Regions from separate parts of the Kaistia nematophila genome, predicted to be linked through region 1. Evidence: riboswitches for the same ligand, from Rfam matches in the RefSeq annotation. Region 1 holds a riboswitch; each other region holds the start of a gene.

Region 1 (3,263 bases):
GCCAGCCGGTCGAGATCGAGGCCGTCGCCGACGATGTGGTGGGCGAGGTTGATCGAGCCGAGATTGCAGACCGCGACCTCGTCGTTCGAGGTGTTGAGCGTGATCTCGGTGCAGAGATTGGACGAGTGCACGACGCCGGCATGGCGCTGCGGCGAGCGGATGTTGCAGGGATCCTTGAAGGTGATCCAGGGATGCCCGGTCTCGAACAGCATGGTCAGCATGCGGCGCCAGAGGTCGGTCGCCTTGACCTCCTTGTGGACGCGCATCTCGCCGCGCTTCGCCTTCGCCTCGTAGCCCTCATAGGCGGTCTTGAAGGCGGGGCCGTAGAGGTCGTGCAGGTCCGGCGTCTCGTCGGGCGAGAACAGCGTCCAGACGCCGTCCTCGGCGACGCGCTGCATGAACAGGTCCGGCACCCAGTTGGCGGTGTTCATGTCATGCGTGCGGCGGCGGTCGTCGCCGGTGTTCTTGCGGAGATCGAGGAATTCCTCGATGTCGACATGCCAGGTCTCGAGATAGGCGCAGACGGCGCCCTTGCGCTTGCCACCCTGATTGACGGCGATCGCGGTGTCGTTCGCCACCTTCAGGAACGGCACCACGCCCTGGCTCTCGCCATTCGTGCCCTTGATGTGGGCGCCGAGGCCGCGCACGCGCGTCCAGTCATTGCCGAGGCCGCCGGAATACTTTGCCAGCAGCGCATTGTCCTTCACCGACTTGAAGATGCCGTCGAGATCGTCCGGCACCGTGGTCAGGAAGCAGGAGGAAAGCTGCGGCCGCAGCGTGCCGGAATTGAACAGGGTCGGCGTCGAGGCCATGAAATCGAACGACGACAAGAGGTCGTAGAACTCGATCGCCCGCGTCTCGCGGTCGATCTCGCGCAGCGCCAGGCCCATGGCGACGCGCATGAAGAAGGCCTGCGGCAGCTCGATGCGGGTGCCGCCGGTCTGCAGGAAATAGCGATCGTAGAGGGTCTGCAGGCCCAGGAACTGGAAGTTGAGGTCGCGTTCGGGCTTCAGCGCCGCGGCAAGGCGGGCGAGGTCGTAGCGGCCGAGCTCGGGATCGACCAGCTCGTGCTCGATGCCGACGCGGATGAAGGCGGGGAAATAGTCGGCATAGCGGGTCGCCATCTCGGCCTGGGTCGGCTGCGCCACGACGCCCTCGACGAAGGAGACGGCCTCGGCGCGCAGCATGTCGAGCAGCAGGCGGGCGCTGACAAAGGCGTAGTTGGGCTCGCTCTCGACCAGCGTGCGCGCCGCCATCACCGGCGCCAGCGCCAGCTCGGCCGGCGAGATGCCGTCATAGAGGTTGCGGCGCGTCTCGGCGAGGATCGCGGCGGCGTCGACATCGGCGAGGCCGGCGCAGGCCTCGTCGACCACGAGCTGCAGGCGGCGCTCGTCGAGCGGGCGGAGGATGCCGTCGGCGCCGCGCACCTGGAACAGCGGCGCGCCGGCGGGAACGGCCGCCTCGGCCGTGCGGCGGGCGCGGGCGCGCTCCTCGCGATAGAGCACATAGGCGCGGGCGACCTTGTGGTGCTCGCCGCGCATCAGCGCCAGCTCGACCTGGTCCTGCACGTCCTCGATATGCAGCGCGCGATCGGAGCCGACGCGGCGCGTCAGCGCGCTGACGATCTGGCCGGTCAGGTCGTCGACGATCTCGTGCACGCGGCGCGAGGCGGCGGCGCTGTTGCCCTCGACGGCGAGAAACGCCTTGGTGAGCGCGACGGCGATCTTGGCGGCGTCGAAGGGCGACACCGAGCCGTTGCGACGAATGACATGAAATGCCGGCGTGGCGGCGGCAGACGCCTTGGACGGAACCGGAACCGGCGAATGCGACGGGTTGGACGCGAGGGGTACGCTGCGGTCGGAATCGATCGTGAGTGACATCGGCTTCAGCCCAGATGTTGGAGCGGGGGCGAGCCGAAGCGAATAGAACGCGCGGCCCGAAAAAGGCCGCACGGTTCCAGCGCTCCACCGGGACACCCCGCCCGAGGACGTTTTCAATCTGTCGAGGCAGGTCTCCTGGCTCACGGGTCGTCGTTCTGCCCACCTTCCCGGAACCTCACGGTTCCAGTGGTCTCTCCGGACAGATACTCGCCGTTCACAGTTGCGGGGGCAGCTCCGGCTTCACCCTTTTCAGGGCGTCCCGGCATTCCCTCAAACTCCCGGATCTTGCGACTCGAAAGAGCCTCGACACGCAGATGTAGTGCGCTTCTCGGCTTTCTCCGTCAACATGTAGTTATTCTTGACTCACAACGAATCAGGTGGGCGGCCGGCCTCAGCAGGCGCTCGCATACATGCCGGTGGTGCGGAACTCGGTCGGACTGGTGCCGAAGAAGCGGCGGAACACCTTGGCGAAATAGTTGGAATCGTCGAAGCCGGACAGCACCGCGACCTCCTTCACCGACAAGACCTGCTGGCCGGCGAGCAGGCGGGCGGCGCGGCGCATCCGCTCCTGCAGCACGAACTCGGCCGGCGGCATGCCCTCGCTCGCCGCGAACATGCGCGAGAAATGCGCCCGGCTGAAGCCGGAGAATTCGGCCAGCTCCGGCACCGACAGCGGCTTGTCGAGATTCGCGAGGATGTGCTCGATCACGCGCTGGATGACGCCATTGTCGGCGAGCGAGGCGCCATGCGAGCCGAACACGTCGTCATAGAGCGCCGTCGCCGCCTCGTAGGCGATCGCCGAAGCCGCGCCGGGGGTCTCGCCGCCGCCCTCGACCAGCCGCAGGCTGCAATCGGCGAGGTGGTCGATGGTGTCGGGCCGGAGCCGCAGGATCGGCCCCGTGGCTTCCAGGATCTGGCGATGGATGCGGAGCGCTTCCTGCCCGTTCATCGAGATCCAGAAGAACTCCCAGGGCGTGCCCGGCTCGACGGAATAGCAGTGGTTGTGCGGCACGATCACCAGCATCGTCTCGCCCGCGCCGACGCGATAATTGCGCCGCTCATAGCGCAGGTTGCCGAAGCCCGAAACGGTGTGCTGAAGCACGGTGAAAGGGGTCTGGCCGCGCTTGCGGCCGTCCCAGCTATAGCTCGCGTCGCTGCGCGTCTCGTAGCCCGTGCTGGTCGGCATGGTGTGCAGCCTGTGGCGGCCGCGCGGCAGCGAAACCGTCTTCATGACCGGGGCGCGAAGCGCCAGTTTGTCGAGCATAAAATCACCCGCGAAAGCACAAATTCTCTCTGGTCCGTGCCTGAACCTTGCGCATACTAGCCTCACGCAGAGCGACCGGGCGAAGAAAAAGAGCAGCCGGATGAGCCAATACCACCCAA
Region 2 (3,263 bases), on a different contig from region 1:
GGTGATCGCCGCCGTCTCGCGCTGCGATGCCGCCGTGCGCCTGGCGAGCGCGATGCGGGCCTGGTAGCCGCGGGCGGTGACATAGTTGCTGGCGACGTCGCCGATCATGGTGAGCAGAGCCGCGCGCAATTCTTCCTCGGCCGCATCCATGCCATAGCGGGCCGCCTCGACGGCGCGCTTGTTGCCGCCGAAGAGGTCGAGCTCCCAGCTGGCGTCGAGCCCGGCCTGGAACTGGCTGGAGACGTCGCCATTGCTCTTGCTGCGCGTGGCGGCGCCGCTGCCATTGGCCGACGGCAGAAGCGTGCCGACCGTCTGGCGGTAGCTGGCGCGCGCTTCGCGGATGCTGGCCTTGGCGGTGGCGACGTCGAGATTGCCGGCGACGGCCTCGTTCACCAGATCATCGAGCATCGGGTCGCCGAGGTGTTGCCACCATTGCGACAGCTCCGGCGGCTTCGACGGCTTGACCGCGGAGCCGGCGCTCCATTTCATCGGCAGCGAGACTGTCGGCTTCTCGACATCCGGCCCGACGACGACGCAGCCGCCGAGCGCCGTCGTCAGGGCAAGCAGCAGCCCCAGACGGGACAGTCTGGCGGACGTGCGCTGGGATGCTCCGGATGGAGCCTGTCCGGAGCGCGGTTCCGCAAATTGCCGGGCGACCGGAAGCCTTTGAAGAAGCAAGTGTGAATCCAAATTAATTATAATGAAGGCTAGCTATATTCGTCGGCTCGACGGCCCGTCAACGCCGCCCGGCAGGGCGCATGGCCGCATGCAGATTGCGCTGCGGCGTCTTGCACGCGGCCTTCGCGGAGGCCGGATCTGCATGTCTGGCGTGGCAGCCGCTATGATCGGCGCAGGGAATCGCGGGCGGCTGGATCCAGCCAGCCTGCCTCACAGGAGAAAGACGGCGTGACGGTCACGATCTACGGCATCAAGAACTGCGACACGATGAAGAAAGCCCGGCAGTGGCTTGATGCCAATGGCATTTCCTATGCGTTCCATGATTACAAGGCCGAGGGCATCGATCGCGCCCATCTCGATCGCTGGGTCGGCGAGCTGGGCTGGGAGACGGTGCTGAACCGGGCGGGAACGACGTTCCGCAAGCTCGAAGACGCCGACAAGCAGGATCTCGACGCCAGCAAGGCGATCGGCCTGATGCAGGCGCAGCCCTCGATGATCAAGCGGCCGATCCTCGATCTCGGCGACGGTCGCCTGCTGGCCGGCTTCAAGCCGGAGATCTATGCGGCGGCGTTCGAATAGGCCTCATGTTGATATAAGGATATCTTTATATCCCGCTTGACGGAGGGCGGCACGACGCCTAGGAGTCGGGCGTCGTGGTTCCCTGGGCCGTCTGCGCGGCGCCAGGGCTAAGAGGGAATCCGGTGCGTCTGTCCGAAGGGGCGGGCAATGCCGGAGCTGCCCCCGCAACTGTGAGCGGCGAGCCCGGGTCCATTCCGTGTCACTGAAGCGAGAGCTTCGGGAAGGCCGGGCCGGGGCGGCGACCCGCGAGCCAGGAGACCTGCCGCGACCTCATAACGTCCCTGGGCGGGGTGTCCCGGTGGTGCGCTTGCGCCCGCCGTTCTTCGCGCCGGGATTCTACGCATGCGTCCGCTCGGCCTTTGCCCCCAAACATTTGGGGTAAGCCGATGTCTCCTTCTCCTTCCACGCTGCCTGTCAGCACGCTCGGTACGCCGCGGATCGGTCCGCGCCGCGAGCTCAAGTCTGCCCTCGAAAGCTACTGGTCCGGCAAGAGCCGCTCCGATGACCTGCTCGCCAGCGCCGCCGCGCTTCGCGCCTCCAACTGGGCGCGCCAGCATGCGCTCGGCGTCACCAACATCCCGTCGAACGATTTCTCGCTCTATGACCATGTGCTCGACACCAGCCTCATGGTCGGGGCGATCCCGGAGATCTATGGCTGGACCGGCGGCCCGGTGCCGCTCGACACCTATTTCGCCATGGCGCGCGGCAGCCAGGGCGATGGCGCGCATGCGGATTGCGGGCATCATCATCACGGCGCGGGGCAGGGCGTGCCGGCGCTCGAAATGACGAAGTGGTTCGACACCAACTACCACTACATGGTGCCGGAATTCACGGCCGGGCAGCGCTTCAGCCTCGCCGCGACCAAGCCGCTTGACGAATATCTGGAGGCGAAGGCGCTCGGCTACGAGACGCGGCCGGTGCTGCTCGGTCCCGTCAGCTATCTGAAACTCGGCAAGAGCAAGGATGCCTCGCTCGATCCGCTGTCGCTGCTGCCCGGCCTGCTGCCGGCCTATGTCGAGATGCTGCGCCGGCTGGCGGCGAACGGCGCCGAATGGGTGCAGATTGACGAGCCCTGCCTCGTCCTCGACCTCGACGACAAGAGCCGGCAGGCGCTCCGCGTCGCCTACGGCATGTTCGCCTATGCGCTGCCCAAGCTGAAGCTGATGCTCACCCCCTATTTCGGCGCGCTCGGCGACAATCTCGACACCGCGCTGGAGCTGCCCGTCGCGGGCCTGCATCTCGATCTCGTTCGCGCGCCGGAGCAGCTCGATGCCGTGCTGGCGAAGGCGCCGCGCGGGCTCGTGCTGTCGCTTGGTGTCATCGACGGCCGCAACATCTGGCGCGCCAATCTCGCCACCCTGCTCGACCGGCTGGAGCCGGTGGTGGCGCGCCGGGGTTCGGATCATATCCAGATCGCTTCGTCCTGTTCGCTGCTGCATGTGCCGATCGACCTGGAACAGGAAACCGAACTCGACGCCGAGCTGAAGAGCTGGCTGGCCTTCTCCGTCCAGAAGATGGGCGAACTGGCGAGCCTCGGCCGGGCGCTGGCGGGCGGGCGCGAGAGCGTCGCCGCCGAGATCGCCGCCTCGGTGCTTGCCGTCGGCACGCGTTCGACGTCGCCCCGGGTTCATGACGCCGCCGTGGCGGCCCGCTCCGCCGCCGTCACCGCCGAGCAAGCGCGGCGGGCGAGCCCGTTTGTCGAGCGGCACGCGCTGCAGCAGGGCGTGCTCGACCTGCCGGCCTTCCCGACGACGACGATCGGCTCCTTCCCGCAGACGTCAGAGGTGCGCAAGGCGCGCGCCGCGCATGCCAAGGGCGCCCTGGACGACACCGCCTATGAGGCGTTCCTGTGCCATGAGACCGAGGCGGCGATCCGCTGGCAGGAGGAAATCGGGCTCGACGTGCTCGTCCATGGCGAGTTCGAGCGCAACGACATGGTGCAGTATTTCGGCGAACAGCTCGCCGGCTTCGCCTTCACCAAGTCCGGCTGGGTGCAGAGCTATGGC
Region 3 (3,263 bases), on a different contig from region 1:
CCAGTCGAGGCCTCGCCGGTCGCGATGCGCCGAAATCCGCGCCTGCATTTCAGCATCGCGGATCTCGGCGGTGGCGAGGTAGGTGGCCGGCAACCCGGTGCGGGCCACCAGTTCCTCGGCGAAGCGGCTCTTGCCGGAGCGGGCGCCGCCGAGGACGAGCGCCGTGCGCGGCGCGGAAGGTGCCACGATCTCAGGCCGTCCGGGACAGGCGCTGATAGAGCCAGCCGGAGAAGAGGCCCGACAGCGCCCATAGCAGCGCGCTGACCACCAGCGAGGCCGCGACGAACTCGCCGCCGAGGCCAGCCGGATAGGAGGCTTCGAGCGTCGGCGGCACCGGTGCGCCGATCACATGCGGCAGCACGCCGATGACAAGGCCGGCAGCCTTCAGCAGCCACGAACCGCTGAAAACGATCAGCGCAAGGCCGATCGCCGAGGCAGCGACGGTCGAGAGCCACCAGACCTGCCGCGAGGTGACCTCGGCGGCTGCCGTGCCGGGAAGCTCCGGCGACAGGCCGAGCGACGGCAGCAGCGAGGCGGCGAAGAAGCCGGCCACGCCCCAGAGCACGCCGGTGCGCGCGTCGATCTTGCCGCCGCGGATCGACATCAGGCCGAGCAGAACGGCCGAAACGCCGACCCCCATCAGCAGGTTGGCGAGCAGCGTGTAGGCCGAGCGCTCGAAGCCGTCCGCCGGCGACCACGCGTCCTCGTCATGCTGATGCGCCGGAGCGGCTTCGGGAGCGGCCGCCTCATGCGCATGGGCCTCGGTCGTCGAGTGCTCGTGCGGCGCGGCGGCGGCGGCCGGCGCCGGCTCGGCGTTCTCGAAGGTTTCGGCGTGGAGGATCAGAGGCTCGGTGGTGACCGCCTGAACGACGGACAGCGCAATGCCCACGGCAAGCCCCGCGCCGAAGGCGCTGAGGATGATCGTCTTGAACATGTTGATCCCTATGGCGTCAGTGGCAGGGCAGACCGAGGGAATGCCGGGTGTCGTGAGTCGCGTTGTGGATCAGGCTCGGCGCGGCGAAGCCGGTGCCGATGAACAGGAACAGACCGAAGGCGACGGCGAACAGGGCCGGGACGATGCGGGAACCCGCCTGCGCCTCTACACCGGAAATCGACGTGGACCGCGTTGCGGCCTTGGAAAGATTGGACATAGCGTCTCCTTGGCCGTCCCACCGACGGCTGACTGGTATGAGGCGCTGGCTGGTCTCCTGGCTCGCGGGTCGCAGCTTCCTCGACGCCTTCCCGGTTTCCCAGTGGCCATCGCGAGGTCGCTCGCCGCATACAGTTGCGGGGGCAGCTTCGGCATTGGAATCCCGCTAGGGGTCCTTCCGTACCGAATTCCCATTTCATCCCCCTGAACCTTGGGTCCATCGGGGGAACCGACGCAAAATGACGCTAGATGGATTGCCGCTCCGGCGCAAGTCGCCGCTCATTTGGCGGCGGCGGTGCCCTTGTTGCGAAAGTGGGCCCAGCGGCGGAGGATCGCGACTTCGGATTGCCGGCGCAGGCGCCGCACGCGCGGAAAATCGTGCGACAGCACCACCAGCCCGACCGGCACCATCCAGAAGCCGAGCACCGGCAGGAATCCGAGCACGCCGCCCAGCAGGAAGCCGCCGCCGATGGCGACGCGCGCCGTGCGGCTGCGCGGGAGGGAGATCGCCTTCTTGCCGAAACGAATGGATGCCATGCGGGTCGGGCACTCCCGGGAGGATTGTTCAAAGCCCGCCATCAACCCGCGTCGCGGGAGGCTCGAGGCTGTCCTTTTATGTGGAAGAGGCCGGCCCGATTGCAACACCCCGTCCTGCCGTCCGCAGTGAACCGGGAGAGACGCCGAGCGCCAAGCGCGAGGCGGAAAACAATCAAGGGGCCGGATGGCTATCCATCCGACCCCTTGATCAAAACTGGCTCCGCGAGTTGGACTCGAACCAACGACCCGGTGATTAACAGTCACCTGCTCTACCAACTGAGCTATCGCGGAACAGCGTATGCGGCCCCTTTCCTCGCCTCGTCGAGGCTCGGAAACAATCAAGGGGCTAGATGGCTATCCATCCAACCCCTTGATCGAATTTGGCTCCGCGAGTTGGACTCGAACCAACGACCCGGTGATTAACAGTCACCTGCTCTACCAACTGAGCTATCGCGGAACAGCGTCGCCGCTGCTGTGAGCGAGGCTATAGCAAAGCCCGTATCGGCTTGCAAAGACCTAAAACGCATGTTTTCCGCCCATATAGGGCAAGGGGCGCCAAAACGTAGCGTTCCCGCGGGTTTGGCGTGGGGATAACTCGAACGATCGAACCCGGATCCGCAGCCGCATAAATATCGCCGGGCGGTCTCCCGGCCGCCCGAACGCGCCTATCGCGCCGCCGCCATCTCGCGCAATCTCTCCACCGCCTGGCGGACGAGCGGGTCGAGCCCGGCGCCGCCGGCGTCGAGATGGGCGAGAATGCCGGCCCGCATCCGGGGGTCCCAGAACTTGCGCAGATGCTCGGCGATCGCCGCAGGGGCCTTCTCCGCGCCCTGGCTGGCGAAGAACTTGCCGATCTGGTTCGCCATGTAGACGAGCTTCTCGGACGTATCAGACGACATGGGCTGCAACTTCCTCGGCAATCCGATGCGGATGGGTGAAGACTTCGAAGCTGTCGCCGCGCGCGATGGCCGCCAGCGTGATGCCGGCGGCCTCGGCTGTGCGGACGGCGAGCGCGGTCGGCGCCGACACGGCGACAATCAACGGCGCGCCGATCATGGCCGTCTTCTGCACCATCTCGACCGAGACGCGGCTGGTCAGGATCACCATGCCGGACGCCCCGTCGATGCCGTCCCGCGCCAGCGCACCGCAGAGCTTGTCGAGCGCATTGTGGCGACCGACATCCTCGCGCAATGCAACGACGCCCTTCCCCGGCAGCGCGAAAGCGGCGGCATGCATGGAATGGGTCTCGCCGTTCAACAATTGCAGCGGCGCCAGCGCCGCCAGCGCGCCGCGGATCTCCCGCGCGCTGAAGCGCGTGGCCTGGTCGACCGGCGGCACACGGCGCATCGCCTCGGCGAGGCTGTCGATGCCGCAGAGGCCGCAGCCGGTCGGCCCGGCCATGTAGCGCCGACGCTGCGCCAGCGCCTGGCCGCGAGACGCGGCGAGCCACATGCGCAGCTCGACGCCGATCTCCTGCTCGACGATTTCAAGCCGCTCGATCTCGGGCGCATCCGCGACGATGCCTTCCGAGAGGCTGAAGCCGACGGCGAAGTCCTCGAGGTCCGCCGGCGTCGCC

What was found. A riboswitch is a leader RNA that binds a small molecule or an ion and turns the genes downstream of it on or off. The one in region 1 is predicted to bind cobalamin.
Region 2: another riboswitch for cobalamin. It lies ahead of metE (5-methyltetrahydropteroyltriglutamate--homocysteine S-methyltransferase); the one in region 1 lies ahead of OSH07_RS11335 (ribonucleoside-diphosphate reductase subunit alpha).
Region 3: another riboswitch for cobalamin. It lies ahead of OSH07_RS04635 (CbtB domain-containing protein); the one in region 1 lies ahead of OSH07_RS11335 (ribonucleoside-diphosphate reductase subunit alpha).

The regions. Positions count from the first base shown of each region.
Region 1 covers NZ_JAPKNK010000004.1:98,011-101,273, forward strand. The annotation lists gene OSH07_RS11335 (ribonucleoside-diphosphate reductase subunit alpha) at 1-1,880, opposite strand, end outside; cobalamin riboswitch at 1,989-2,201, opposite strand; gene OSH07_RS11340 (AraC family transcriptional regulator) at 2,272-3,144, opposite strand.
Region 2 covers NZ_JAPKNK010000002.1:662,719-665,981, reverse strand. The annotation lists gene OSH07_RS07405 (efflux transporter outer membrane subunit) at 1-576, opposite strand, end outside; gene OSH07_RS07400 (ArsC family reductase) at 907-1,257, shown strand; cobalamin riboswitch at 1,316-1,538, shown strand; gene metE (5-methyltetrahydropteroyltriglutamate--homocysteine S-methyltransferase) at 1,644-3,263, shown strand, end outside.
Region 3 covers NZ_JAPKNK010000002.1:73,531-76,793, reverse strand. The annotation lists gene cobU (bifunctional adenosylcobinamide kinase/adenosylcobinamide-phosphate guanylyltransferase) at 1-186, opposite strand, end outside; gene OSH07_RS04640 (CbtA family protein) at 191-934, opposite strand; gene OSH07_RS04635 (CbtB domain-containing protein) at 951-1,151, opposite strand; cobalamin riboswitch at 1,182-1,399, opposite strand; gene OSH07_RS04630 (hypothetical protein) at 1,430-1,687, opposite strand; tRNA gene OSH07_RS04625 (tRNA-Asn) at 1,903-1,978, opposite strand; tRNA gene OSH07_RS04620 (tRNA-Asn) at 2,069-2,144, opposite strand; gene OSH07_RS04615 (formate dehydrogenase subunit delta) at 2,353-2,586, opposite strand; gene fdhD (formate dehydrogenase accessory sulfurtransferase FdhD) at 2,576-3,263, opposite strand, start outside.